Cellvibrio sp. PSBB006: one gene and its partners. The protein of the gene in region 2 interacts with the protein of the main gene of each other region in a pairwise test. Links are inferred from orthologs where the notes say so. Each region holds a gene or a part of one and is shown on either strand. Other genes may lie near its edges. The genes, in order: CBR65_RS07865, CBR65_RS12815 and glnL.

Region 1 (9,971 bases), 1.2 Mb from region 2 along the record:
ACGCGGAAGGCAATTATTACTCGGTTGTGCGCGAATATTGCGGTCATGGTATTGGCAAGGTTTTCCATGAAGAACCACAGATTCTGCATTACGGTCGCCCGGGCACCGGGATGGCGTTGCGCGAGGGCATGTGTTTCACCATCGAGCCGATGATCAATGCCGGCAAACCACATACCAAGTTAAAAAGTGACGGTTGGACCGTGGAAACCAAAGACGGGCGCCTCTCCGCCCAATGGGAACATACCATGGTGGTAACCAAAGACGGTGTTGAAGTACTGACGGCACGCACAGGAGAAGTTTTTTAAATCATGCTGAACCCTTCGGTGCCCTATTTCGAAAGACCGCTGTTCTTTTTTGATCAAAGTCGCTTTCGTCGCGCCCTGAGTGAAAAACCGATTATCACGGTTTTCAAGGATGCGCTGGCAGCAGCCAATGGGCAATTCAACGCGCGTTTCTGTGAAGGCGAAGACATACGCACACTGGTGTATGAACGCGCGCTGTTTATCGATTGCATCCTGCATTACGCCTGGTATCAGTTCGAATGGCCCGAAGGAATCAGCCTGGAAGCCGTTGGTGGTTACGGTCGCGGCGAACTTCATCCGTTTTCCGATATCGACCTGCTGATCCTGCACACCGCTGCTGTACTGCCCGCCTACAAAGATAATATCGAACGCTTTCTTACGCTGCTTTGGGATATCGGTCTGGAGATTGGCCACAGCGTCCGCACTGTCAAGCAATGCGTAGAGATCGCCCGCAGTGATATTACCGTTGCGACCAATATCATGGAGTCGCGCACGCTGGTTGGCGACGAAAGGCTGCGCCAGGAATTGCAACAACTCACATCGCCTGATCAACTTTGGCCTGCTGATGAATTTTTCCGCGCAAAGTGGGATGAACAGATCCAACGGCATCAAAAATATAACGATACCGAATACAACCTTGAACCCAACATCAAAAATGCTCCCGGTGGTTTGCGCGATATCCAGGTCATTTGCTGGGTAGCCAAACGCTACTATCAGGTCCGCACGTTGCGCCAACTGCACGGCCAGAATTTTTTCACTGAAGAAGAGTTTTCCATGCTCTATAGCGGCGAGGAATTTCTCTGGCGAGTGCGCTACGGTTTGCACATGGTAGCCAAACGGGCTGAAGAACGTTTGCTGTTTGATCACCAACGCGAGCTGGCCAAGCTATTTGGCTACGCTGACAACAGCGAGAACCTCGCGGTCGAACAGTTCATGCACAAGTACTACCGCACAGTACTCGCATTGCGCGAATTGAATGACGTGCTACTGCAATATTTGCAGGAAGTGATCTTGAATAAAGATGTTGCGCATCATGTCATTCCGCTTAACGAGCGTTTTCAGATTCGCGATAACTATATCGAGGCAATTCATAACACGGTTTTTGAGGATCGGCCTTCAGCGTTGCTGGAGATCTTTGTACTGATGGCGCAACGCCCTGAAATCGAAGGCGTTCATGCATCCACGATTCGATTGTTACGCGAAAATCGCTATCTTATCGACGAACAATATCGTCGCGACCCTAAAAATACCCAGCTTTTTATGAAGCTGTTGCAACAATCCGCCGGCTTGGTAGAACAACTGAAACGCATGACGCGTTACGGCATCCTGGGTTTGTATTTACCGGAATTTGGCCGCGTAACCGGCCAGATGCAACACGACTTATTTCATATCTACACAGTAGATGCGCACACGCTCAAAGTCGTGCAGAACATGTGTAACTTCCTGCTGCCATCGGCGAAAGAAGATTTCCCTGTCGCCGCCCATGTGGTTAATCGTTTACCCAAACTGGAACTACTCTACGTCTCGGGGCTGTATCACGACATTGCCAAGGGCCGTGGCGGCGATCACTCTACACTGGGTGCGGTAGATGCTGAAGAGTTCTGTCAGCGACACGGTATTTCACCACGCGAAACCCGCTTGGTCTGTTGGTTGGTGGAACAGCATTTATTGATGTCGGCCGTTGCGCAAAAGCAGGATATTTCCGACCCGGAGATCATCCACAATTTCGCCCTGCGCGTCGGCGATCAGTTACACCTGGATTATCTCTATTGCTTAACCGTGGCCGACATTAACGGCACCAATAAAGAATTATGGAACACCTGGCGGGCAAGTTTACTGCGGCAGTTGTATCTGGATACCCGCCGTGCGTTGCGTCGCGGGCTGGAAAACAATATTGATAAACAGGATCTAATTGAAGAAACCCAGCAGGCCGCCATCCGCAAACTGGAACGCAAAGGCATCAATGCAGAACGCGCCTGGCAAATCTGGGGCGACATGGGCGAAGAATATTTCCTGCGCGAAAGCTTCCAGGATATCGCCTGGCACACCGCCGCCGTAGCAGACCAGCAAGATGATGCACCGCTGATCCTGATCAAGAAAACCACCAATAAGGAATTGGCGGGAGCAACACAGATTTTCGTGCGCAGCAAAGAGCGCAAAAATGTCTTTGTGGCCGTCGCATCGGCGCTCGATCAACAAAATCTTTCCATTCAGGACGCGCGCATCTACAACTCCAAGTCGGGTTACACCATCGATACTTTTTTTGTGCTCAACCAGAACGGTGAACCATTAGGTAGCAATCCGACCGTATTGAAAAATATTCACAAGGCGCTACAGGATGAATTGCGCCTGGCGGACAATTATTCCGAAGTGATTACCCGCCGCACGCCGCGCCGCTTGAAATATTTTTCCATGCCTACGCGCACCTCGTTGAGCAACGACATGATCAGCGGCTATACCATGTTGGAAGTCATCAGCCCGGATCGACCCGGCTTGCTCGCCTGTATCGGCCGCATTTTCTTGCAATTTGATGTGCAGTTGCAAAATGCCAAGATCGCCACCCTTGGCGAGCGCGTGGAAGATATTTTCTTTATCTCGGACAACCAGGGGCTTCCGCTCAGCGACCCCGATATGTGCGAACGTTTGCAGCGGGAAATTTGCGAACAATTGGACCGGCGCGTTACCAGCCAATAATGAATGAAGCGCGTAGGTCGGATTAGCCGCAAGGCGTAATCTGACATTATCATTGAACAGTAAACCCGTCGGATTACGCCTGCGGCTAATCCGACCTACAAACGTATGTGAAGTTTTGACAATGAACCCGGATTTGCAACAACTCCATCCCTACCCTTTTGAAAAATTGGCTGCGCTGAAAGCAGCGGTATCTGCACCGGCACATTTGACTCACATTGCCTTGTCTATCGGCGAGCCCAAACACGAACCACCAAGGTTTGTCTTACAGACCCTCGTCGATAACCTTGCCGCATTATCCCAATATCCCACCACCAAAGGGTTGCCGGAATTGCGTCAGGCAATCGCTACCTGGGCGACGCAGCGTTTCCACTTAAAACCAGGCAGCTTTGATGCAGAGAGGCATGTCTTGCCGGTTAACGGCACGCGCGAAGCCTTGTTCGCGTTTGCACAAGCATTGGTTGATCGCGGGCAGTCTGCGCCGCTGGTGGTGAGCCCGAATCCCTTTTACCAAATTTATGAGGGAGCTGCGATTCTTTCCGGGGCTGAGCCTTTTTTTCTCAATTGCACACCGCAGAATCATTTTATTCCGGACTTTGATGCAGTAGATCCGGATGTATGGCGCCGCTGTCAGGTGTTATTTATCTGTTCACCCGGCAACCCCACCGGCGCGGTGATGAGCAGCGCGCAGTTAAAAAAACTGATTGCTCTGGCGGATCAGTATGATTTTGTCATCGCGTCCGATGAGTGCTATTCCGAATTATATTTTGATGAGCAACAGCCTCCCGCGGGTTTGCTGCAAGCCTGTGCCGAGTTAGGCCGCCACGACTTTGCACGCTGCGTGGTATTCCACAGCTTGTCCAAGCGCTCTAACCTGCCCGGCTTACGCTCAGGGTTTGTCGGGGGCGATGCGGATATCCTGAAAAAATTTCTGCTGTATCGCACTTATCACGGCTGTGCCATGCCAGTTCCTACCCAATTGGCCAGTGTGGCGGCCTGGAAAGATGAAGAACATGTGCGTGCTAACCGCACCGCGTATCGTCAAAAATTTGAAGCGGTGCTGGATATTCTTGAGGGGGCGCTCGATGTCAGCATGCCCGATGCCAGTTTTTATCTCTGGCCTAAAACACCTATTCGCGGTGAAGATTTCGCGCAACAGTTGTTTGCACAGCAAAACGTGACCGTGCTACCGGGCAGCTATCTGGCACGCATGTGTGATGGCTTAAATCCCGGTGAAGATTACGTTCGGATGGCCCTTGTTGCGCCTTTGACGGAATGTATCGAAGCGGCTCAGCGTATCAAGGCATTTGTTAACAGCTTATGACCAGCGAAAAAAATTTAACCAAACAAGAGCGGGTAGCTTTTATCCTGCAACGCTTACAGACGCTTTACCCGGCGCCGCCGATTCCCTTGCAGCATAAAGATCCTTACACCCTGTTGGTTGCGGTGCTGCTCTCGGCACAATGCACAGACGAACGGGTCAATCAGGTTACCCCGGCACTGTGGCAACTTGCTGACAATCCCTTTGACATGGCCAAGGTGCCGGTAGAAAAAATTCAGGCAGTAATCCGGCCCTGCGGTTTATCGCCGCAAAAATCCAAAGCGATTTCATTACTGTCGCAGATTCTGATAAATGAACACGCCGGACAGGTACCGGAAGATTGGGATGCGTTGGAACGCTTGCCCGGTGTGGGCCACAAAACGGCCAGCGTCGTGATGAGCCAGGCATTCGGGCACCCGGCTTTTCCGGTGGATACACATATTCATCGCCTAGCCCAGCGCTGGGGCTTGACCAACGGCAAAAGCGTAGTGCAAACGGAAAAAGATTTAAAGCGTTTGTTTCCCAAAGAAACCTGGAACGCATTGCATCTGCAGATCATTTATTACGGTCGCGAGCACTGTAGCGCGCGAACCTGCGACGGCACTGTGTGCGATATTTGTCGCACCTGCTATCCCAATCGTAAGAAACCGAAGATTGTATTAAAAGCCTGATTTTTGAAAAGAGCATTGGTTATGACGATTACCCTTTACGGCATCAAGAATTGTGACACGGTCAAGAAGGCGCGAGACTGGTTGGCAACACAGCACATCGATTATCGCTTTCACGACTTTCGCGTTGATGGCCTGACCGAAAGTCAGGTTAAGCGGTGGATAAATGATATTGGTCTGGATACATTGGTGAACAAACGCAGCACCACCTGGAAGGAGCTGGATGAGGCGACAAAATCCAGTTTTGATGCACAAACCGCCGTGGCGGTGATTGTTAAAAATCCTACCTTGATCAAGCGGCCATTGCTGGATACCGGCAAGCAACAACAGGTAGGTTTTAAGGCGGCGGATTATGCGCGCGTATTTGGTTAATTGGAGAATATGTCGGATTACGCCGCGTTGCGGCTAATTCGACACAAAAGAATTTTTACTCGCAAGCAATAGGAAAGACTATGACAACTCTTTACTGCCTCGGACTCGGTGTCGGCACCCACAATACCAAAGGTGAATGGCTTGAAATTTTTTACGCGCAGCCTCTGCTGAACCCCTCGGCCAATACCGTTGATGCCATTACCAAAACCCTGAACTACACCGGTGGCAACCACGCGATCAACATCACACCGGCGCAAGCTGCCGAATTGGCCGATGCACTGGCGGACGCTGGCGACGACATCCAGTCCGCTGTTGCGCGCACGCTTAGCAAAAGTCAAAGACCCTTGATTGTGACACTGTTGGAAAGTGATGCCGGTCCAGTTTCCGTGCCGGAAGCCTATCTGAAATTGCATTTGTTATCGCACCGCCTGGTTAAACCTCACGGCACGAATTTGAATGGCGTCTTCGGCGTATTGCCCAACGTGGCCTGGACCAACCAGGGCGCTGTTGATCTTGCAGAATTACCGGAGCGCCAATTACAGGCTCGCATCAATGGCGAATTATTGGAAGTGGCCTGCGTCGATAAATTTCCCAAGATGACCAACTATGTCGTACCGAAAGGTGTGCGTATTGCCCACACCGCGCGCGTGCGTTTGGGTGCGTATCTCGGTGAAGGCACCACCATCATGCACGAAGGTTTTGTGAACTTTAATGCGGGCACCGAAGGCCCGGCAATGATTGAAGGACGCATCTCTGCCGGTGTGTTTGTCGGTGCCGGTTCTGATTTGGGTGGCGGCAGCTCAACCATGGGCACACTGTCCGGCGGCGGGAACATTGTCATTTCTGTGGGCAAGGAATCCCTGATCGGTGCTAATGCCGGTATCGGCATTCCGTTAGGTGATCGCTGCAAAGTGGAATCCGGTTTGTATATCACTGCCGGCACCAAGGTGATTGTGTTGGATGATACTGGCGCTGAGGTAAAGACGGTAAAAGCACGTGAATTGGCCAATGAATCTGATCTGGTTTTCCGGCGCAATTCCATTACCGGGCGTGTGGAAGTGGTTACCAATAAAAGTGCATTGCAGTTAAATTCGGCGTTGCATAGTAATTAAATTCAATGTCGGATTACGCCGCGTTGCGGCTAATCCGACCTACTATCGGGAGAAAAATATGGGCGCTCAGTGGAAAGCAAAACACCGCGAAGCAGCGGCGAATGCCAAGGGTAAATTGTTTACCAAACTGACCAAGGAAATCATGATTGCGGCTCGCAATGGTGCGGACCCCGATATGAATCCCCGTTTGCGTTTGGCGGTAGAGCAAGCCAAAAAAGCGTCAATGACACGCGAGACATTAGAACGCGCCATCAAAAAGGGCTCAGGCCAATTAGATGGCGCTGTGAATTACGAAAAAGTTACCTACGAAGGTTTTGCTCCGCATCAGGTGCCGGTAATTGTTGAATGTTTGACGGATAACGTGAATCGCACTATTTCGAGCATGCGCGTGCTGTTTCGCAAAGGGCAATTGGGTTCCTCGGGTTCGGTATCCTGGGATTTTGACCACGTCGGATTAATCGAAGCATCACCGGCAAACGCGGATGCTGATCCGGAATTGGCCGCCATCGAAGCCGGAGCACAGGATTTTGAAACTGACGATGACGGCACGACCTTGTTTATTACTGACACCACGGATCTCGATCTGGTGTGCCGCGCGTTACCTGCGCAAGGTTTTACTGTCGAGTCAGCCAAGCTGGGTTATCGCCCGAAGAATCCTGTCAGCTTGAGCGGTGAGGCCCTAGAGGAAGTAGAACATTTTCTTGCGGCCATTGATGACGATGATGATGTGCAGGAAGTGTATGTTGGTTTGACGGATTAAAAGGGATTGTCGGGTTACGCGGCGTTGCCGCTAACCTGACCTACGGACATTCATTATTTGAGGGCGGCTAAACGGTGCAAAAGATATCTACGCATTCAGTTTTAATTGGTTATATCACCTGGATTATGGGATTCATGGGTGCGCACCGGTTTTATTTCGGCAAACCGCTCACCGGTACCTTGTGGTTTTTTACTTTCGGCCTGCTGGGTATTGGTTGGTTAATTGATATTTTCCTGGTTCCCTCCATGGCCAGAGAAGCCGACACACGTTTTCGTCCCGGTCCGATTGATTACTCCGTCGCCTGGATCTTGTTGGCTTTTCTTGGGCTGTTTGGTGTCCACCGGATGTATCTGGGTAAGTGGATTACCGGTTTGATTTATCTCTTCACACTGGGTTTATTTGGTTTGGGTTGGCTTTATGATTTATGGACCTTGAACGGCCAGATAGACGAGCGCAATCGCGAATAATAAGTAGGTCGGATTAGGCGCTCGCGCCTAATCCGACCTACGAAACAACGTTAAATTAGCCGTTGGTTTTCTCCTTGTCTGCGTCTGCTTTTTGCTCTTCAGCTTTCACCGCTAACTGCGGCTGACGTATCTGGGTAATACGGTCATAGTCGAATTGGCTGAGCGTAAACACCTGGCTTTGATCATTGCGCTTCACGAAGTAGTCGCCCTCAGATTTCAGAAACTCGTATTGCAGTTCGCCGGTATCCGTGCTTACTGAGATAACCACCGGTTCGCCCTTCGGCTGTTGTTCGGCAACATCGACAATGCGCAAATTACTTAACGCATTCGCCAGCTCCTGCGCTTTTTGCGCATCGACTTTCACGTTTTCTGTATCTATTGCTTCGGTTGCGCTGCCAGCCAAATTCCATTGATCCTCGGTTTTTTGTAACTCGTAATCCGGCCCTTTAATATTTTTTAAATCCTTGGCACCGAGCAATGTTTTATCCAGCCATTCAGTGTCCGCAACTGGCATATCAAAAGTGTTCAGGTTTACAGCGTAGATTTCATTGTCATCCGGCCGACGCACATGCACCTTGCGGAAACCGGGCGAGGTTCCCAGGAGTACCTCACCCATCTTTTTATCCCCGGCGAAGACTTCAACACGACGCTGAAATTTTTCCTCATCGACTTCGAAGCGTTCATGACTCGACGCCGTAGTGGCGACGGGCCAGCGGACCTTAGCATCCTTGAGTTTGTTTAACAGCTCCGGGACTTTTTGATCAACCGCCGGCAAGTTATGTAATGCCGGCAATTGCCATTGATCACCGGATTTCTGCAAAATCACGCTGCTATCTGCATCCGCGATAACCAATTTATCAATCGCGGCAGGTTCAAAACTTAACAAAGGCTCATTGGTTGCATCAGGAGTGGCTTGCTCCTTGTACCAGAACAAACTACCGGCCAGAACCACCTGCACCGCTAATAGTCCCGCCAACCAGCTATGATATTTTTTCATGGTGTGCTCCCTAGTGTGCGAGTAATTGTTGATAGCCTTTTTGACGCGACCGGTTTATCTGATAGCGAACACCCACCACTATCAATAAAGCCAACAACGCCAGGCCATAATTCAGATACTCCCAGAACAACTGTGTACCATGTTCCAGCGTTGGCAAAGTGCGATTGAAATTGCCACGCGAGCGAATGCTGAGTAGGCCCGCATCTTCCAGAGACCAATCAACGGTGTTGGCAAATAATTGCAGGCTATTCAGGTATTCGCCGCCTCCGGCAGCACCCGCCATTTGCAACAACTGGTCCGTCAGGAAATCGTTGGAGCTGAACAGGATGATACGAGCAGATTCTGGTGAACGCTCAATAACCCCCGATACAGTGGTTGCCGCGTCGGTTTCATTTGCTTCGGTATTATCTTCGTCAGCCTGTGCAAGCAGAGGCGAGGATTTACCGGCAAAATACGAATCAAATCGACCAGTGGTGATCACGCCTAACAGATGGGATTTCTGTTCGCCCTCCGGTGCAAAACGACTCATAGTGCCACCATCAATTCGCGGCATCACTTGAGTTAAACTGGACAGCCAAGCCTCGTCAGAGGAGCGCAGCAACTCAATCACTTCACGCGCGCTTTGCTTCTCCTGATCAACAACAATCGGCGAAGCCCAGGCCATGGTTGTCTGTGGCAAGTTAGCGGTAATCGGATTATCCTGATTCAAACCCGCTCCACGGACATCAACAAAGTAGGGATAATCCAGCATACGAATTTCCTGCACACTGAAGCCACCGACATTGCGTGTGACCGGGACCGGGAAGGGCACATTTTGCGAGTCCATAACCAATTGGTTTTCTATTTGCAGACCGTGATGATTGAGCCATTCCTGCAATCCGCTGGTTTGCGGTTGCACGCTCAAGCTGCGATTGGAGACGCTGGCAGAATATGGCGACGTGGCTGCGATAACCGTACCACCCTGCATCAGAAATTGGTCCACAGCGAAGAGCTGCTTTTCATCCAGATTTTTCGGCGCCGCCAGCACCAGAATATCGGCTTGCCCCGATACACTGCCATCACTCAAGTCTTCCGGCATCACGTTCAGTTCTGCACCGAGAAAGTTTTCCAGCTGATTAAACTGCGCAGTGTTCATACCACCAAATTGATGATGCGCAGCGGGAGCGGGTGTAACCAATGCCACTGTTTTGGTGAAGCCACTGGCAAAGCGTTTTATGGCCGATGACAGATTGCGTTCGAAGCTGGCTTCACTCATATCATCCAGAGGAATCTGTACCACCT
Region 2 (9,732 bases):
CAGGAATATTCGGCGCCGCGTAACCCAATTCCTCGATCGCCGCTTTACCGCTCTCTGCACGCAACATAAAGTCGATAAATTTGTGCGCATTCTCTACATTAGCTGCGCCCTTGGGAATCACAAAACTGTCGACCCACAATACCGCACCCTCTTCCGGATAAATGTAAGTCAGGTTCGGTAATTCTTCCTGGGCCATATAGGCTTCACCATTCCAGATCGCACCAATGCTCACTTCACCTTTAATCAAGGGTGATTTCGGCGAGTCGGAGTTGATCATCTTGATGCTCGGCCACAGCTCTTTTAATTTTTCGTAAGCTGCACGAATTTCTTCTTCGTTGGTGGTGTTATTTTCAAAACCCGCTACACGCAACCCCACGTAAAAATTATCGCGCACATCGTCCATCACCATCAGTTTGCCGGCGTATTCTGGTTTCCACAGGTCAGCCCATTTGGTGATCTGGCTCGCGTCTACTTCATCACCGTTGACGGCAATGGAGGTGCTGCCCCACAAGTAAGGCACGCTGTAACTGTTGTCCGGATCGTAAGGCTTGTTCAACAGGGAGGGGTCGAGGTTGGCGTAATTGCTGAGTAATTCTTTGTTGATCGGTTGAATCAAACCTTCTTTGCGCATCTTCTCCACGTAGAAGGTGGAGGGAACCGCAAGGTCGTAACCCTTGCCGTCCAATAATTTCAGTTTGGAATACATGGCTTCATTACTTTCGTAAGTCGCGTATTCCACTTGAATGCCGGTTTCTTTGGTGAAAGCCTGCAATACATCTTCAGGGATATATTCGGTCCAGTTGTAGATGACGACTTTTTCGTCGGACTTTGGTGCTGCATCAGCCGTGCTGGCCTCGCTGTCGGATTTATCGCTACAACCGCTGAGTATCCAGGCTACGGCGATGGCAAATGCCCACATTTTTTTCATCTTAGCGTTCCTCACGTAAAAGAAGTTGGGAAATGATGACCAATACCAGGGACACAACCAACAGGAGTGTCGAGATGGCATTTACCTCCGGTGAAACACCGACGCGCACCATGGAATATACCTTGAGCGGTAATATTTCATAGCCGGGGCCGGTGACAAATGCGCTCACAATAACGTCATCTAATGACAGCGTGAAGCTTAATAACCATCCTGATGCCACGGCGGGAACAGCCAGCGGCAGAATAATTTTCCAGAAGATGCGGCTTTCGGAAGCACCGAGATCGCGCGCCGCTTCCAGCATCTTGACATCAAAGCCGCGTAAACGCGAATACACGGCAATAATCACAAAGGGCAAACAAAAGGTGATGTGCGCTAACAGCAACGAAATAAAACCTAATTCAATCCCGATAGCGATAAAGATAATCAGCAGCGAAATCGCCATCACAATATCCGGCGTCAGCATACTGATAAACACCATGGATGATAAAGCTGCTTTACCACGGAATTGATAGCGATAAAGTGCCACCGCACCCAGGGTGCCAATGATGGTGGCGACAGTGGCTGCCACAACGGCAATGGTCAATGAATGCGTGGCAGCGGTCATTAAACTCTCATTGCCCAGTAATCGTTCATACCATTTCAGGGTAAAGCCCTGCCAACTGGTGCCGTAACGCGACCCGTTGAACGAGTTCACCACCAACACACCAATCGGCAGATAGATAAAAAATAAAATCAGGCCCAAATAGCCGAATCTAAAAGTCCGAGTCATTGATGCCTCCCTGACGACTAACGAACTTCGCCGCGCGGAAATACAACCACAGCATGAAGCCGAGCAAGACAATCAACAACACACTCAGGGCCGAACCAAACGGCCAGTCGCGCGTATTGAGGAATTGGGTTTTGATGACGTTGCCGAGCAATAAATTTTTCCCGCCGAGCAGGTCTGAAATGTAGAACATGCCCATTGCCGGTAATAGCACCATCAGGCAGCCGGCCACGATGCCGGGTGAGGTTAAAGGCACGGTAATACGCCAGAAACGATGGAAAGCACCTGCACCCAAATCCTTCGCCGCGTGCAATAGACGCACGTCGAGTTTTTCCAGCGCAGAGAATAACGGCAGCACCATAAAAGGCAGCAGGATGTAACTCAGCCCGAGTACCACCGCAAATTTGGTGTACAGGAGTTGTAGCGGCTTTTCAATCAAACCCAGGCCCAGCAACAGGTTATTGATCAACCCTTTGTTACCGAGGATAAATTGCAGCGCGTAGGTTCTCACCAGAGAGTTGGTCCAGAACGGCAGGATGACCAGAAACAACAGAATCGGTTGCCAACGCTTCGGTAGTTGCGCGATGCACATGGCAAAGGGATAACCTATCAACAGGCACACCACCATCGCCAGCAATGACATGCCCAGCGAATCCAGCAGCACCTGCAGATAGAGGATATCCAGGGTGCGAACGTAGTTCTCCACGTTGAGTGGCAAGGCGACTGTGTCGACGGTATCGCGGGTCAGGACGCTGGTAATCAATACCAGCACATTGGGCATGAAGACAAACAGCACCAGCCAAACCGTGATAAGGCCGATGGCCCAAAAACGAAACTGATTAATGTGATGCTTCATAGGGCAACACCACTTCCCAACCCGGCACCCATTTCACGGCGACGCTTTGGTTCAGACTGTAATCGAAAGACGGATCATCTTCGTCAAAAAATTCGCTGGTCATCAGCTCTGCGCCGGATGGCAAACGAATAATCGAGTCGAGGGTTTTACCTTTGTAGTTACGCTCAACAATCTTGCCTGTCAGTGTCTGGCTGGTGTGCGCATCTTCCAGATACTCCACGCGCAGATCTTCCGGACGCAACAATACATTTACCTTGTCACCCACCTTGAAGCTGTGCTCCGCGTGCAGCGTCCACTGCATACCTTCCACTTTGACTTCGTATTCATGGTTGCCGTCGACGGCAATGATTTCGCCATCCAGTTGATTGATCTCACCAATAAATTTCGCCACAAATAAATTGGCGGGTTGTTCGTAAATTTCGCGCGGCGTGCCCAACTGTTGTACCTTGCCTTTATGCATGACAACCACGCGATCCGACATCGACAAGGCTTCTTCCTGGTCGTGGGTAACGTACACAAAGGTGATACCTAATTTGCGTTGCAGGCGTTTCAATTCCACTTGCATCTGTTGACGCAGCTTGTAATCCAGTGCGCTGAGGGATTCATCGAGGAGCAGTAACTTCGGTCGATTCACCACCGCCCGCGCAATGGCGACGCGTTGTTGCTGACCACCGGACAACTGATTCGGTTTACGCTGGGCAAAATCGCCCAGACGAACCATCTCCAGCGCTTCTATCACACGCGGCCTGATGTCCGCTTTCGGCACCTTGCTCATCTTCAACCCGAAGGCGACGTTGTCGAACACCGTCATATGCGGGAACAGTGCGTAGCTCTGGAACACCGTGTTAACCGGGCGTTTTTCCGCCGGGATGTTACTGATCTCCTGGCCTGCCAGATGGATTTCACCGACGTCTGCATCTTCCAGACCGGCGATCATGCGCAACACGGTGGTTTTACCGCAGCCCGACGGCCCCAACAGAGTAAAGAACTCACCATCGAAGATCGTCAAATCAAAATTATCCAGCACGCGGTTGTCGCCATAGGTTTTCGACAACTGTTTTAGTATCAGCAGGGGACGCGGTTCATTCACCGTGACAGTGCTCCTCTTATGTAACGTGTTTGCCGTTAGGGTCGTAGCCGTGAATCAGTTACTCACGACGGTCAGCCACTGTAAAGCGGATAACCCAGAGAAACAAACGGCCAGCCGAGAGGAGTTGACCGGGGACGGTCAGGGACTCGTTGCTGGGCGCGGATGCCGCTGGTTTACTCACGAAATTTTTACCGTCTCTTGCGTAGCTGTTCGCTGGTAAACCTTGCAACGATTTAAGGATGCGGGACACTGGCCATAGGCAAAAGACGGCACATTTTACTCATAGCCCCCCCTAAAAATCCAGCGTCCCTCCGCGCAAAAATCACACAATGGCAGGCGCGCCCCGGTTAGCCGGACAACCGGGATCAAAGGCGGAATATCGATTGAAAAAGGGGCGCGATAAAAACAACTTGGCCCCGCTATTCGCGAGGCCAAAGCATGACAGTTCCTATGCAGGTGCTCGCCATTAAATGGGGCGGCCACCATAATCCGGGCTGGGTTTTTTTGGTGGATCTGAAGTTACATTGGGCGGAACTTCACTGATCTTGCCGCCGCGCGCTAAAAACGCTGCAACCTGATCATCGATTTCATCGCGTATACGCTGACGGGAAGCGATACTGAAATCTTCGATGACTTCAACACTGGCAGCCTTGCTACTGGATGAAAAACTGGCTTCATCACTATCAAGGGCATCAACGTCCTCATCATCCTCTTCGTCCTCGATGGGCTCATCAACATCTTCATCGTTAAGGGGTTCATCAGTAGCCATATTGTCACCTGGAATCTCGAACTGTTGGAGGCACGAAGCCATACCGGTTTTTCGGCTGGTCGTTCGCTTCGCCTAATTTATAGCGCAGGCCTGTTTAAACGTCATGCGAAGTGGCTGCTTTTTTTTAGGCTTTTTTTATCTTACCTATCAAAAAGTGGAAATAATTTGGTTATTAACCACCCACAAGCCGCTCTTCTCGGCCGGCATCTCTCGTCCCGCCAGCGCACATAGCGCAGCGGGAGCAACAAAAAATGAGTGAATTGTGTACATGACGTTTCAGCCACAGGGACAAAGACAGGAAACCGGAATATTTTTTCCCCAAGCTGCGTATAATTTGCGGCAGGTTACACAACAGTGTGGGGATTATGTCAGGCAGTTCTTCTTACACCTGTGGTATTGAGACGTTTGATCCGCAAGGCCGGACCGTTATATCCATGCACGGGTCGACTCATTTTTCGGGCTATTCTAATGAATGTGAAACCGCTATTGAAATACTTTCCTGAAATTCATCACCTACCCCAGGACGCCCAGCTTCGCTTGCTGCAAAGCGCTCACGAGCAGGCGTTTGTTGCACAGAATAAATTGCGCATCTGGCGCAATAACCTGATGAGTTTTGTTGTGTTAATTCTGGCTTGTGTCGTCGTGATTGCCGTTATCGGTCCCTGGCTGAGCTTGCAGGCCAGCACCACCGGCGTGCTGCTGATGCTGATCGTTTTCCCGGTATTTTTATTTGTGCAGCAGCGCCGCTACCTGGCGAGCTTACGCCCCCTGGTGCGTCAACTTGCACATCAAAACCTTGATAAGCAGACATAAAAAAGCAGCGCACCCAGAGGGAAACGCTGCCGGAGACATCCGTGACAAAAAAGCCGTCGCAATGACGGCTTTTATTTTTTGAGACCTTAAATCGCGTCCGGTCCGGTTTCGCCGGTACGGATACGAATAATTTCTTCGAGCGGTGTGATAAAGATTTTACCGTCACCAATCTTGCCGGTCTGCGCCGCTTTGGTAATGGCTTCGACCGCCTGTTCAACCATGGAATCATCCACTGCCAACTCGATCTTCACCTTCGGTAAAAAATCAACTACGTATTCCGCACCGCGGTAGAGTTCAGTGTGGCCTTTCTGGCGGCCGAACCCTTTGACTTCTGTCACGGTCATGCCTTGTACGCCGACCTCTGACAGTGCGGTACGCACGTCGTCAAGTTTGAATGGTTTTACTACAGCAGTAATCAGTTTCATTGTGGGTTCCTTTGCTTGTCTCGCTTGTCTCTTGCCTGCTTATCGCCTGGCTTTTTTATTCATCTGATTGGCCACAGCCGTTGGGCTGAGAACCCGTAAACGTCAGTGAAGTTCCGTTACGATACACGCAACGCCTGTGAAAATCATCTGTCCACCAGGAGCAAGTTTACTGCAAGATTACGGCTTTGCTATCCATCGCCCGATATTTACCGGGCGATGGGCCAGAGAGTCTTACTTGTGCGTAAACTCAGGATAGGCTTCCATACCACACTCAGCGATATCCACACCTTCGAACTCTTCTTCTTCGGATACACGGATACCGATAACCAGCTTGATGATGAACCAGACAACGAAGCTGGCAATAAATACCCATGCAAAGATAACCGCAGCACCGATAAGTTGACCCAGGAAGGTGGTGCCTTCAGAGGTGAAGGGTACAACGAGCAATCCGAACAGACCAACTACGCCATGCACCGAAATGGCACCTACCGGGTCGTCGATCTTCAGCTTGTCCAACCCGATGATCGAGAAGACAACAATGATGCCCGCAACGATTCCGATTATGGTTGCAGCCATAGCGCTGGGCGAGTCAGGGCTCGCAGTGATAGCAACAAGGCCAGCCAAAGCACCATTCAGGGCCATGGTTAAATCTGCTTTGCCAAACAGGATACGAGCAACCATCAAAGCACCAACCAGACCGCCGGCAGCTGCTGCGTTGGTATTCAGGAACACCATCGCCACAGCGTTGGCATTTCCGATATCGCCAAGTTTCAATACGGAGCCACCATTGAAGCCGAACCAGCCCATCCACAGGATGAAAGTTCCCAAGGTAGCCAGGGGCAGGTTAGCACCGGTGATCGCGTGCACTTCGCCGTTGGGGCCGTATTTGCCTTTTCGAGCTCCCAAAAGGATTACACCTGCCAATGCCGCCGTGGCGCCAGCGAGGTGAACGATTCCCGAGCCCGCGAAGTCCTTGAAGCCAAACTGGTCATCGAGGTTCAAGCCGAATTTGCCTTCCGCACCCCAGGTCCAGGAGCCTTCCATCGGATAGATGAAGCCGGTCATGACCACAGCGAACAGCAGGAATGCCCAGAGCTTCATGCGCTCAGCTACTGCACCAGATACGATTGACATGGCGGTAGCTACGAAGACCACCTGAAAGAAGAAGTCAGATGCGGAAGAGTAGATCGCGCCACCGGTGAAACCGCCCTCTCGCTCGGCGAACTCGCCAAGCTTGGCAGTTACATCAACCTCCTGAATACCGGTCAGGAAGACATCGCCACCGTACATGATCGCGTAACCACACACCATGTACATGATGCACGCTATCGCATACAGCGCGACGTTTTTAGTCAAAATTTCAGTGGTGTTCTTGGCGCGTACCAAGCCTGATTCCAACATAGCGAAGCCAGCGGCCATCCACATAACCAGTGCGCCGCACACCAGGAAGTAAAAGGTGTCCATGGCGTACTGAAGATGATAAATATTCTCTTCCATTGCTCATTCCCCGATCTTAAAGTTGTTAAATTTAAAGTGCTTGTTCGCCTGTTTCGCCGGTACGTATGCGCACGACCTGCTCCAGGGTTGATACAAAGATTTTGCCGTCGCCGATTTTGCTGCTGTTCGCGGCTTTGGTGATTGCTTCCACCACCGAGTCCAGCTCCGTTTCGGAAACGGCAATCTCAATCTTGGTCTTGGGCAGGAAATCGACCACGTATTCTGCGCCGCGATAGAGTTCTGAATGCCCTTTTTGCCGACCAAAACCTTTTACTTCGGTTACCGTCATACCGTGCACGCCGATGTCGGACAGCGCTTCGCGCACCACATCGAGCTTGAACGGTTTGATAATCGCTGTTACCAGTTTCATCGATCTGCTCCTAAAAAAATCCCACACTGACGTGCGGGAAACACCGGAAATACATGACCCGGTTGCCAATCGACAGCGGCGATCAGTGCCGTACCAAACACAGATACTGTGTTTATTGCCCTTCTGGTGTCTCCGTCTGGCGTCGATTTACACCGCAACGCGAGGTGTTGTGGTAAAGGCAACAGCCAATACCATTAACTGTGTCTTCAAATGGAACTTTGCATAGAGCAGGCCAATACAAAAAAAACCTTGTATTTCAATTAGATGAGGATATATACGTGCCAGACGACAGGAATAATGAAGGAATTGCGATTTTGCTCGCACCGTTTTTGTGCTTTCGCAATATCACTGCGCACCGATTTCGGGCAGTAGGAAAATTCAGGCGTGTTAATCCGCTGTTATGACCTCGACTCGCCTAAGACAGAGAGGAAAACACGGAGTAGACTGCACAACTTTGAGTAGCAACCGAGGCTTGATGATGATTACCGACTTCGCCCAGCGCCTGTTACAGGAGTTACAGAAAAATCTGCCCCAGATTTCCGCACTCTTACCCAAACGCGAACTCCACCTTGCCCTCCAATCGGCCCTGAGTCGGCTGGATCTGGTCACACGAGAGGAGTTCGATGCACAACAAGCTGTCCTGGCACGTACACGCGAGAAGCTGGAACAGTTGGAGGAAACTCTGGCAAGCCTCGAAGCCAGGGCAAGCGACAAACCATAGTGCGCCGAGCTGAGCCATTTCATTCGCTAGCCGGTTTGTTTATAGTGCACAGCTCTTTTGTTCGACATCGCAAGGAATGCCTATGTCACTGGCTATTGTTTATTCACGCGCAAAGCTCGGTGTCAGCGCCCCGCTGGTCACTGTAGAAGTTCATCTATCCAATGGCCTGCCAAGCCTTTCCATCGTCGGGTTACCGGAAACGGCGGTCAAGGAAAGCAAAGACCGGGTGCGCAGTGCCATCCTGAACAGCCATCTCGAATTTCCCGCACGCCGCATTACCGTCAACCTGGCGCCTGCAGATTTGCCAAAAGAAGGTGGCCGCTACGACCTGGCGATCGCCCTTGGTATTCTCGCCGCCTCCGGGCAAATCCCCAAAGAAAGTCTGGCAGAGTATGAATTTCTCGGTGAATTGGCACTCTCTGGCGAACTGCGCCCGATTAATGCTGCTTTACCTGCCGCCCTCGCCAGCGGGGATGTCCAACGTCGCCTGATCCTGCCCACACATAATGCAACTGAAGCCGCACTCAGTAACACAACTCGCGTTTACGGCAGTGATAACCTGCTTCAGGTCTGCGCGCACCTGCATCAGCGGGAATTTTTATTTCAAGCCGAGGCAGCGGTAGCCGCCGATAACGATGATTATCTGGATTTGAGCGATGTAAAAGGACAAGCGCAGGCAAAACGCGCGTTGGAGATAGCTGCCAGCGGTGGACACAATTTGCTGCTTTACGGTCCACCGGGCACCGGGAAAACCATGCTGGCCAGTCGTCTGCCGGGGATATTGCCGGCACTGGATGAACGGGAGATGCTGGATGTTGCGGCAGTTTATTCCGCCGCACCTTCCGTCACATCACAGACGGGCACCCACGCTTGGCGAAAACGGCCGTTTCGCGCGCCGCACCATACTGCGTCAGCGATTGCTCTGGTAGGCGGCGGTCCCAACCCGCGGCCCGGTGAAATTTCTCTGGCCCATCGCGGCGTCCTGTTTCTGGATGAGTTGCCGGAATTTCAACGCCAGGTCCTGGAAGTATTGCGCGAACCCCTGGAAAGCGGTGAAGTGCGCATCTCCCGCGCAAGAGCGCAGGTCACTTATCCCGCACACTTTCAATTGGTTGCCGCCATGAACCCCTGCCCGTGCGGTTATCACGGCAGTGATTCCGATCGATGTCGCTGCACACCGGATCAAGTCCGCCGGTACCGCGATAAAATTTCCGGCCCTTTGCTTGATCGCATCGACATGCATGTTCCCGTCAGGGCACTCAAGCAAGGCGAACTACACGCACCATCAACCGGCGATAACAGCACACGTGTACGCGAGCGGGTTGAACAAACCAGAACCCGACAACTCGACCGGCAGGGAAAATACAATCACCAGCTCAACGCACCGGAACTGGAGCGCTTTTGTGTGTTGAACAATAACGACAAGTTATTGCTGGAACAGGCCATTGATAAGCTCGGCCTTTCAACTCGCGCATATCACCGGGTGTTAAAAGTGGC
Region 3 (9,725 bases), 350 kb from region 2 along the record:
GCGTGTAAACCTGCCGGCATCACCTGCTCCGGCAGGTGATGCAAGTTGGTTAATGGATTACGTAAGGCCCGTTCAGTCACCTGAACGGGCTTTTTCTTTTGCGGCGGCGGGAGTAATCTTGCTGAAATCGTTTGAGGAAGCACCTATGCCCGTCCGTCCGTTCCTGTGTTTACTCCTTGCTCTTGCCCTGACCGCCAGCGCCAGCGCCAGTGCCAGTGCACAAATCTATAAAACCGTCGACAAGGACGGCAAGGTCATCTACACCGATAAGCCCCGCGGCGATCAACCCGCAGAAGCGGTGGATCTCCCACCCATCAACACCCTGCCACCCGAAAACGCCGACAATTTTCCAGAACCCCGGCAAGATAATCAGCAGGAAGCCATCAACTATCAGGTAAACATCATCAGCCCCCGCGAGAATGTAACTATTCCGCCAGGGCAAAGGGATTTGGGGATCGCTATCACGCTCAACCCGCCCCTGGCCGGTGATCACTGGCTGCTTTACTTTATGAACGGTGAATTGCTGGAAGAGACTCGCGATAGCAACATTGTGGTGCAGGATGTCTTTCGCGGTAGCCACACGCTGGAAGTCGAAGTTATCGATAGCAATGGCAACTCCCTGGGCAAGTCTGCCCCGGTCGTCGTCAATGTCATTCGCCCCACCGTTAAACAGCAAACTGCCCCTACGCCGAAACCCAAGCCCAAGACATAATGCGCCATATGCCCAAGCCCTAAAAGCGGGCAGCACCAACTTGGTGCAAAACCCGCTCACACCAACTAGACTCACCACTGAAAACGCCTAAAAACAAGCACTTCTTAATTTGGTTTGCTTTTTGCATAGGTGATGCACACAGACCAAGCACACGAGCGGGCATGTGCCCAGTGCCAAGGCATTCAGGAGTTAATGAATCGGTGAGCCCTCGCGATCTTCACAAACCGCTGCTCGACAGCCTCAGTACAGCCATTATTCTGGTGGACGGCGATCTGCTCCTGCGCCATATGAATCCGGCTGCCGAAGCCTTACTGTCGATGAGCTGTGAACGCAATATCGGCGAGCCCATCACCTACTTCTTCCACGAATCCAACGAAACCGAAAAACAACTCAAACTCGCCGCCGTTCAGGCTAATCACTACACCAAGCGCCATGCTGAATGGCAGCTGCTCAGCGGTGGCCATATCACCGTGGATTACACGGTGACGCCCTTTGGCGACCACGAAGGCCTGATCATCGAAATCCTGCCAATTGACCGCCTGCTGCGTATCAGCCGCGAGGAGATGCTGGCCTCATCCCACGAGACCACGCGCAACCTGATTCGCGGCATGGCCCATGAGATCAAGAATCCACTGGGCGGTATTCGCGGAGCCGCCCAATTGCTGGCGCGGGAACTGCCGGACAGCGGCTTGCAGGAGTACACCAATATCATCATCGACGAGGCAGATCGCCTGCGTAACCTCGTTGATCGTATGCTCGGCCCCAACCAGCTGCCACAGCACAAGCAACTCAACATCCACGAAGCGCTGGAGCGAGTGGCAACCATCATCCACGCCGAAAGCAACGATGCGGTCAAGATCGTGCGCGATTACGACCCCAGTATTCCGGACATCATGGGCGACAAGGAGCTGCTGATTCAGGCGTTCCTGAACATCGTGCGCAACGCCATGCAGGCATTGCTTGAGGCGGGCATGATCGATGGGGTGATTCGCCTGCGTACCCGCATCCAACGGCAATTCACTATCGGGCGCCGCCATCATCCGCTGGTGTGCCGCGTCGACATCCTGGACAACGGCCCCGGTATTCCCCAGGACATGATCGAAAACATTTTCTACCCCATGATCTCCGGGCGCGCTGAAGGCACCGGACTGGGCTTAACGATTTCGCAACACCTTATCCATCAACACCACGGCCTTATCGAGTGCCAGAGTGAGCCGGGCCAAACCCGTTTCACTCTCTACCTACCAATGGAAGTACAACATGCAGAAGTCTAATCGTGTCTGGATTATTGATGATGATCGCTCCATCCGCTGGGTGCTGGAAAAGGCCCTGCAACAAGCCAACATTGACACGCGGGTATTTGACTCGGGTGACAGTGCGCTGAGCCAACTGAACCGCGAAGTGCCCGATGCCATTATCAGCGACATCCGCATGCCCGGGATGGATGGTCTGGCGCTGCTGACCAATCTGCACTCCAATCATCCGCAGGTGCCGATCATCATCATGACGGCGCATTCGGATCTGGACAGTGCGGTAGCGGCTTATCAGGGTGGCGCTTTTGAGTATCTGCCCAAGCCCTTCGACGTGGATGACGCCGTAGCTGTGACCCAGCGCGCCCTGGCTCATGCCCAGGAACAGAAGAGCGAACACACCAGTGTGGCGAGCATCGATGCCAACACCGAGATCATCGGTGAAGCGCCGGCCATGCAGGAAGTTTTCCGTGCAATCGGTCGCTTGTCCCAATCCAACATCACCGTATTGATCAATGGCCAGTCCGGTACCGGTAAAGAGCTGGTGGCACGCGCTCTGCACCGCCACAGCCCGCGCCGCAACGGTCCGTTCATTGCGCTGAACATGGCCGCGATCCCTAAAGATCTGATGGAATCCGAGTTGTTTGGCCATGAGAAAGGCGCCTTTACCGGAGCTGCCTCGCAACGCCAGGGGCGGTTTGAGCAAGCTAACGGCGGCTCGCTGTTTCTCGACGAAATTGGCGATATGCCGGCGGAAACCCAGACCCGTTTACTGCGCGTGCTGGCCGATGGCGAGTTCTACCGCGTTGGTGGTCATACGCCGATCAAGGTGGATGTGCGCATCATCGCCGCCACCCACCAGAACCTCGAACATCTGGTGGCGGAGAACCGCTTCCGTGAAGACTTGTTCCATCGTCTGAACGTGATCCGGATTCATATCCCCAAGCTCGCCAATCGCCGCGAGGATATTCCCAAGCTGGCGCGCTTCTTCCTGCATAAAGCCGCTACCGAATTGAATGTGGACCCGAAAGTGTTGCTGCCGGAAACCGAAGAGTTTTTCTGTTCCCTGCAATGGCCAGGCAACGTGCGCCAATTGGAGAATACCTGCCGCTGGATTACCGTGATGGCATCCGGCCGGGAAGTGCATATTGAAGACTTACCGCCGGAACTGCTGGACCATAAAGAAGGCAGCACACCGGCGGACGATTGGGAAAAAGCCTTACGCCACTGGGCCGATCAGGCTTTGGCACGCGGTCACCACCAGTTGCTCAGCGAAGCGGTACCAACCTTTGAGCGCGCACTGATTGAAACCGCACTCAAATACACCGCCGGGCGCAAACGCGACGCTGCCAATCTGCTCGGCTGGGGCCGCAATACCCTGACCCGCAAACTGAAAGACCTGGGCATGTCCGGCGGTACCGAAGAATAACGTTTCCTCCGTAGGTCGGATTAGCCGCCAGGCGTAATCCGACAGTTTCTCGCCGAAGTATCGTGCATCTCTTCGTAGGAATAACGCGTCGGATTAAGCCTTGCGGCTAATCCGACCTACGGGATTTGTCGCTGTTAACAACATTCCTCATCCTAAACTTTATCTTCCAAACACTTGGTTATAACCCTTAATGTTTTATTGACTATGCCGTTAACCCAACTAGGCTAATCAATAACGACAGTGGTTTTCGCGCACCCGGAAACATTCTTATAAACCACCGCACGGGATTGTTTTTGTCTGCCTTATCCCGGCCCGCCAGACCTCGGCGGACACCTGAATAATAAAAAATCGGAGTATGAAAAGATGGTTGAACGTTCTCTGCTCACCAAATTGATGGGCTGGCTGAGCGCCGCCATGGTTTTGATTGCCATGATCGTGGCCTTTGCCAACTACCGCATTGCCGCCAACGAACTACAGGAAAAATTTACCCACGACAGCCAGACCATGATCGAGTTGACTAACTCCTCCTTACTGGAAGCCGTGTTCGCCTATGATTTCCAGCAGATTGAAGCCATTGCCAAATCCCTGGTCAATACCTCGCTCATCACTGGCATCAACATTGTGGATCATCGTGGCAAAGCACTGGCCACAGCCCAGGATGCCCAGCTCGGCGACGGCCAGGTTCCCCACACCGCCATTCCGATTGTGTACAACGGCAGCAATATCGGCAGCTACGACATTACTTTCTCCACCCATGAAGTCGACCAGGTACTGAGCAGCCAGGTTAAGAACAATATTTTGGTCGTGGTTTTGCTGCTGTTGGCAAGTCTGGGGACAGTGTACGTGCTGACCCGCCGACTGGTGCTGGCACCGGTAGCCGAAGTGACCCAATCCCTCGCCTCCATCGCTGACGGCGGCGGCGATTTGACCCGCCGTTTGTCCACCGCCCGACGCGATGAAATTGCCGCATTGGCCCACAACTTTAATCGCGTGATGGAACATATCGCCGACATCATCCGCAACGTGGTGCAGGTCAATGACAAAGTGCGCGACCACGTCCGCGATATGGCCGCTGCCACTGACAGCACCGTCACCTCCACCGGCCAACAGTTAAAAGAAATTGAATTGGTTGCCACCGCCGTGGAAGAACTGTCGGCCTCAGCCACCGAAATCGCCAAGCACGCCGGCGATACCGCTGAGCGAACCAACGCCACCAGCATCCTGGCCGATGAAGGACACCAGGTAGTCAATCTGTCACTCAATAACGTCAACAGCCTCACCAACCAGATTGATGCAACAGCGAAGAAAATTCAGATATTGAAAGAAAACAGTGTGAATATCGGCTCTGTGATGGAAGTGATTCGTACCATCGCCGAACAAACCAACCTGCTCGCTCTCAACGCCGCCATTGAAGCCGCGCGCGCCGGCGAACAAGGGCGCGGATTTGCGGTGGTCGCTGACGAAGTTCGCTCCCTCGCGCAAAAAACCCGCGACTCCACCGAAGAAATTGAATCGATCATTGTGCAATTGCAACGCGCGGCAGACGAAGCCCATCAATCCATGAACACCAGCACCGCCTCCGCACGCGAAACCATCGACACCGCCGCACGCGTCGGTGAAGCGCTCGATAAAATTCGCGCGAATATCACCGTGATCAACGACATGAACCACCAGATTGCCACCGCCTCACATCAACAAAGTTCAGTCGCGGATGAGGTGAGCAAAAATATTTCTGCGATCCACAACTTGTCCGGCAAAGTCTCGCAAAACGCCAATGTCGTCAGCGCCAGCGCCGGACACCTCACCCAGGAAAGCAGTGAGCTCAAAGAGCAGATAGACAACTTCAAGATTTAAAACCAGCCAGAGCCTTGCTTGGGCGATATTGCGTTGCAATATCGCTTTTTTATATCTCCTTTTCTTCATTTAAACTGTTTCCAAAGCAAATTCGTTTTAAGAAACTAAACTTTTCACAGAAAAAAATAAAAACCTATGCACATTATTTATAAAGACATATAAATATTGCTTTAATTTTGCTCACCCCAAAAACATCAACTAAAGTTATCCATACCTGAACAGGATCTATCTTCACGGTACTCTCATCGTTAGTTAAACAGGACTTTAAGCATGACATCGCTCACCACGCTCGATGGGCTACGCAAAAGCCGAGCTTTGCGCGCCGACAAGATGTTCCTCCTGACCATCATCCTGGAATTCACCTACGCCCTTGCACTTGCCCCCTGGTTTGACACCTGGAAAGCGGCATTCATCGTCGGTATACCATTGGTAATTATTGCCGTGATGATTTACACCGTGCGACCTGCCACCCGATTAAGCTCCGTCGTGTTGGCTAGCATTGCGATGCTATTCGTCACCCTGCACATTCATCAGGCACACGGCTTGATAGAAATGCATTTCGGGGTTTTTGTTGTGCTGGCATTTATCGCGGTATACCGCGACTGGTTACCACTGGTGATCACCGCTGCGTTAGTTGCGGTGCATCATCTGGTGTTCTGTTATCTGCAACATTCCGATATGGGTGTGTGGTTATTTCGCGATATGACTGATCATTGGTTGCGCGTCTTTATCCACGCCGGCTATGTGATTGCAGAGACAGCATTCCTGATTTTCTTTACGCGCAATGCCCGTCGCGAAGTTGAAGTCGGTGATGTGCTAATGGTCACCACACAAAAGATGATGCGCGACGAAGATACCATTGATTTTCGCATCCAGATCGAAAGCTCCTGCACCGAATTACAACAGTTTTCCCGCTTGCTTTGCTGCCTGAAAAAATTGCTGTTTCAGGTCAATAAAGTATCCGATGAATTGCAATCCTCCGCGCAGGAATTGGATGTAAAACGCGAACAGTTACACCAGGACAGCGAAACCATTCAAATGGATATTCACAGCCTCGCCGAATCCGTCACCACCCTGTCGCGCGCCGTGCATGACATCGCCGACAACGCGGCTGCAGCGGCCAGCGCGGTGGAAGATGCCTATAAAGATGAACGTTCGTTACGCATGGTGGTGAAATCCAGCCATGATATTAATGAGTACCTGACACTGGCGTCAGACAAGATGAGCAACCTGAATCAGGCTTGCCACACGATTGATAAAGTCGTTAGCGTGATTACCGGTATTGCAGAACAAACCAATTTACTCGCGCTTAATGCTGCTATCGAAGCGGCCCGCGCTGGTGAAGATGGGCGTGGTTTTGCGGTGGTCGCCGAAGAAGTTCGCGCCTTGGCAGGTCGCACCCAACAATCCACCGGCGAGATTTTCGGCTTGGTGCAAACGCTGCAAAAAGGCTCGGAAGAAACACTGGACATCATGAAAAATTGCCAACGCATCGCCCGGGAGACGGAAGCAAACAGCATAGACGTAGCGCAATCGCTGGATACGCTTAAGGCATCCTTGTTGTCGATCAATCAACTCAACCAATCCATCGCCCAGGCAACACAAGAGCAGGATCAGGTGAGCCAGCAGATGAGTGCCAATGCCGCCACGGTAGAACAACGCAATTCGCAGATGCAAGCGCAGGTGTCAGCATTAAGCAATCTGTCTAATATTTTGATCCAGCATCAAGCGCTGCTAAACCAACAACTGCGCAATGTGGTGCTGGATTCGTCGGCGGAATTGGCGAAGAGTTAATGAATAAAAATTGGGAGCGCACCCTGGCGCTCCGGTTTTACTGTTACGGCGTCTGCCAATCTCCCATTATATTTTCCCAGGTGTAGACTTTCACTTCTGTTGCGGTTAACTGGCGACGCTTGTCGTTTTTATGTGCGCCCGGTCCATCACTTTGATACTCGAAGAAACGCGCATCCTCCGGCATAAACGGTTCCTTGCCACCGTCGCGAGTCGTGCCACCCATCCAATACCAGCCATCGCGGGTAATGTGCGCATCCATTTTTGTATCGATAAACACGGCTTTTCCGATAGCTTTGGGGTCAGCATAGCGACCGTCAGGAAAATCTGTTGTGGGATGCCAGGGCCGCCCGAGTGGCGTAGAGTTATCCGGTACACCCGGCTCACGAGTCAATGTGCAGCGAATAAATGTTAACCCGAATTCATCCACAATCTGCGTTGACGGGGCCGTGACATAAGCGTGGGGAATACTGTCGCGCCCGCGGATTCGGGTGATGATCTCCGAGTCCGTGAACAACGCATTACCGGCGCCGAAGATAAAATCCACATTGCCGGCAATAATATTCTGATCAAACCAGGACCGCCCGGCATCGACGAACAAGGTATCCTGATAGCCGAGCAGTTTTACCTTGCGCACCAGCACACGATCACTACCTTTATCCAGATGTAATGCCACAGCCTGACTGTGGCGAATTTTTTGTGGGTCGTCATTTTCCAATGCATCATTCGCGACGAAATCAAAGGTATTTTCGATCGTTAACTGGTGAAACTGCACATCCGTCGCACGCACAATTATCGTACCTGAGCCGCGGGTTCCCCAGGTTTTTCCCGGCTCTGAAACCTGGCCGGAATAGGCATCAAAATATAAGCGGGTCTTATCCATACCCGCACCAATCAGTTGGATATTGGGTTTGTTGATAACTATTTTCTCGTAATAATTGCCGGGCTGGATAAACACCTTATAAGGCAAGGTTGATTCCATGGGCGCAGCATCAAGCGCTGCCTGAACACTGGCAAAATGCTTCAGCTTGCCAGCCAATACTGCATCATGGGTGACCACAGCGTCGTAAGGTAAATCGGGATGGTGAGCACAAGCCAATAATTGCATCGCCAACAACAGCCACAGTAAATTTTTTATACTTTTCATTTGCTTTCTCCACAAATAAAAACGGCGACACCTGTATAGGCGCCGCCGTTAAGATGTCGTTACATCAGTGATAACCCGCTCAAGCGAAGTAATGCTTGATCGTTGCCAACACACCTTTCTCATAAAAGCGCGTTAACCAGAGTGCGGTTGTTTCGATAAAACGCGTATCCTTAGCCAGATCAGTACCGAACACTTGCGACAACGACGTAACCGCCTTAACCATGGCCAATGGATTACCCGCATTGTCATCGCATAGCTGACGTAAGGTTTTCGCCAGGGGATCGGAGACTTCAATAGCATTGCCTTGTTCATCCACACCAGACACGTAACGAATCCAGGCCGCTACCGCCAGACAAATAATATCAATATGTCCATTACCGGCTAACTGTTCGCGCAGGGTTTCCAACAAGCGTTGGGGCAGTTTCTGCGAACCGTCCATCGCGATTTGCCAGGTGCGATGCTTAAGTGCTTTATTGAAAAAACGATCGCGCAATTGCTGTTTGTAGAATTCAATATCAAAACCATCCGGTGCGGTGACCGTCTCACCGGCCTCGCGCGCCATGTACAACTTGATCATGTTAACGAACGCCGGCTCACTCATAACTTCGCTGATATAGCTGAAACCGGACAAATAACCTGTGTAAGCCAGTGTGGAATGGGAACCATTAAGCAGGCGCAATTTTATTTTTTCAAAAACATGCACATCGTCAACCAACTGCACACCGACTTTTTCCCATTGCGGGCGACCATCAGAAAACTTGTCCTCAACCACCCATTGGGTAAAGGGTTCTGCAACCACCATACCTTCATCACGCAAGCCCAGGCGCGCTTCAATTTCGTGACGATCATCATCCGTGGTTGCAGGCACAATTCTATCAATCATAGTGCAAGGGAAGGCGGTATTGGCTTTAATCCAGTCGGCCAATTCCGCTGAGATCTGCGCAGCAAATTGCCAGACGACTTTCGCCAGAACCTCACCATTATTCGGCAGGTTGTCACAACTTAATGCCGTAAAACTTTTATGGCCTGCCTGAAAACGTTGTTGCAAGGCCGCTACCAGATAACCAATCGCTGACACCGGACGATCCAGATTAGCGAGGTCGTGAATAACATCCGGGTGCGCCAGATTCAGGTCACCGGTAGCCGGATCATGGCAGTAACCTTTTTCAGTAATGGTGAGCGATACGATGCGAATGGCTGGATCAGACATCAAGGCAACCAAAGCAGCGGGATCTTCCGGTCCAACCAGGGTTTTTAACACCGCGCCAATCAGTTGCAATTTTTCACCGTCACCCGAACGCTCTACCAGTGTGTAGAGATTATCCTGCGGCGCCAATTGTTCACGCACATTTGCGGAGCGTAAGCTGCAACCGACAATTCCCCAGTCGCCACCCAATTGATTTAACACGGCCTCGGTGTAATAGGCTTGATGCGCACGGTGAAACGCACCTATGCCGAGATGCACGATGCCTGGTTTAAGTGCCGCACGATCATAGCGGGGTAACTGTACATCGGAAGGTAATTGCCCGGTGTTGCCTGAAT

What was found.
Region 1: the proteins of CBR65_RS12815 (region 2) and CBR65_RS07865 interact in binary tests that used the Escherichia coli proteins (3 or more experiments, as listed by UniProt). The link is inferred for Cellvibrio sp. PSBB006 from one-to-one orthologs.
Region 3: the proteins of CBR65_RS12815 (region 2) and glnL interact in binary tests that used the Escherichia coli proteins (3 or more experiments, as listed by UniProt). The link is inferred for Cellvibrio sp. PSBB006 from one-to-one orthologs.

What each region holds. Positions count from the first base shown.
Region 1 is NZ_CP021382.1:1,903,792-1,913,762, forward strand. The notes cover bases 2-3,196. They hold CBR65_RS07865 ([protein-PII] uridylyltransferase), read left to right. Parts: upstream 2-308; coding sequence 309-2,996; downstream 2,997-3,196. Other genes in these bases: map (type I methionyl aminopeptidase), read left to right, coding at 2-305; dapC (succinyldiaminopimelate transaminase), read left to right, coding at 3,118-3,196. Also shown: more of map, read left to right, coding at 1-1; more of dapC, read left to right, coding at 3,197-4,317; nth (endonuclease III), read left to right, coding at 4,314-4,985; CBR65_RS07880 (ArsC family reductase), read left to right, coding at 5,007-5,354; dapD (2,3,4,5-tetrahydropyridine-2,6-dicarboxylate N-succinyltransferase), read left to right, coding at 5,435-6,466; CBR65_RS07890 (YebC/PmpR family DNA-binding transcriptional regulator), read left to right, coding at 6,525-7,226; CBR65_RS07895 (TM2 domain-containing protein), read left to right, coding at 7,301-7,693; CBR65_RS07900 (DUF4340 domain-containing protein), read right to left, coding at 7,749-8,690; CBR65_RS07905 (Gldg family protein), read right to left, coding at 8,701-9,971.
Region 2 is NZ_CP021382.1:3,075,139-3,084,870, forward strand. What follows is about bases 3,979-6,934. They hold CBR65_RS12815 (P-II family nitrogen regulator), read right to left. Parts: upstream 5,648-6,934; coding sequence 5,309-5,647; downstream 3,979-5,308. Other genes in these bases: CBR65_RS12805 (hypothetical protein), read right to left, coding at 4,107-4,409; CBR65_RS12810 (hypothetical protein), read left to right, coding at 4,878-5,222; CBR65_RS12820 (ammonium transporter), read right to left, coding at 5,879-6,934. In the rest of the region: CBR65_RS12785 (extracellular solute-binding protein), read right to left, coding at 1-928; spermidine/putrescine ABC transporter permease PotC, read right to left, coding at 930-1,697; spermidine/putrescine ABC transporter permease PotB, read right to left, coding at 1,681-2,550; spermidine/putrescine ABC transporter ATP-binding protein PotA, read right to left, coding at 2,534-3,640; more of CBR65_RS12820, read right to left, coding at 6,935-7,144; CBR65_RS12825 (P-II family nitrogen regulator), read right to left, coding at 7,176-7,514; CBR65_RS12830 (accessory factor UbiK family protein), read left to right, coding at 7,993-8,235; CBR65_RS12835 (YifB family Mg chelatase-like AAA ATPase), read left to right, coding at 8,318-9,732. UniProt on the Escherichia coli protein: P-II indirectly controls the transcription of the glutamine synthetase gene (glnA). P-II prevents NR-II-catalyzed conversion of NR-I to NR-I-phosphate, the transcriptional activator of GlnA. When P-II is uridylylated to P-II-UMP, these events are reversed.
Region 3 is NZ_CP021382.1:2,728,381-2,738,105, forward strand. What follows is about bases 1-2,949. They hold glnL (nitrogen regulation protein NR(II)), read left to right. Parts: upstream 1-912; coding sequence 913-1,986; downstream 1,987-2,949. Other genes in these bases: glnA (type I glutamate--ammonia ligase), read left to right, coding at 1-8; CBR65_RS11405 (DUF4124 domain-containing protein), read left to right, coding at 146-712; glnG (nitrogen regulation protein NR(I)), read left to right, coding at 1,973-2,949. Outside these bases: more of glnG, read left to right, coding at 2,950-3,391; CBR65_RS11420 (methyl-accepting chemotaxis protein), read left to right, coding at 3,755-5,245; CBR65_RS11425 (methyl-accepting chemotaxis protein), read left to right, coding at 5,516-7,039; CBR65_RS11430 (pectinesterase family protein), read right to left, coding at 7,083-8,183; CBR65_RS11435 (mannitol dehydrogenase family protein), read right to left, coding at 8,263-9,725.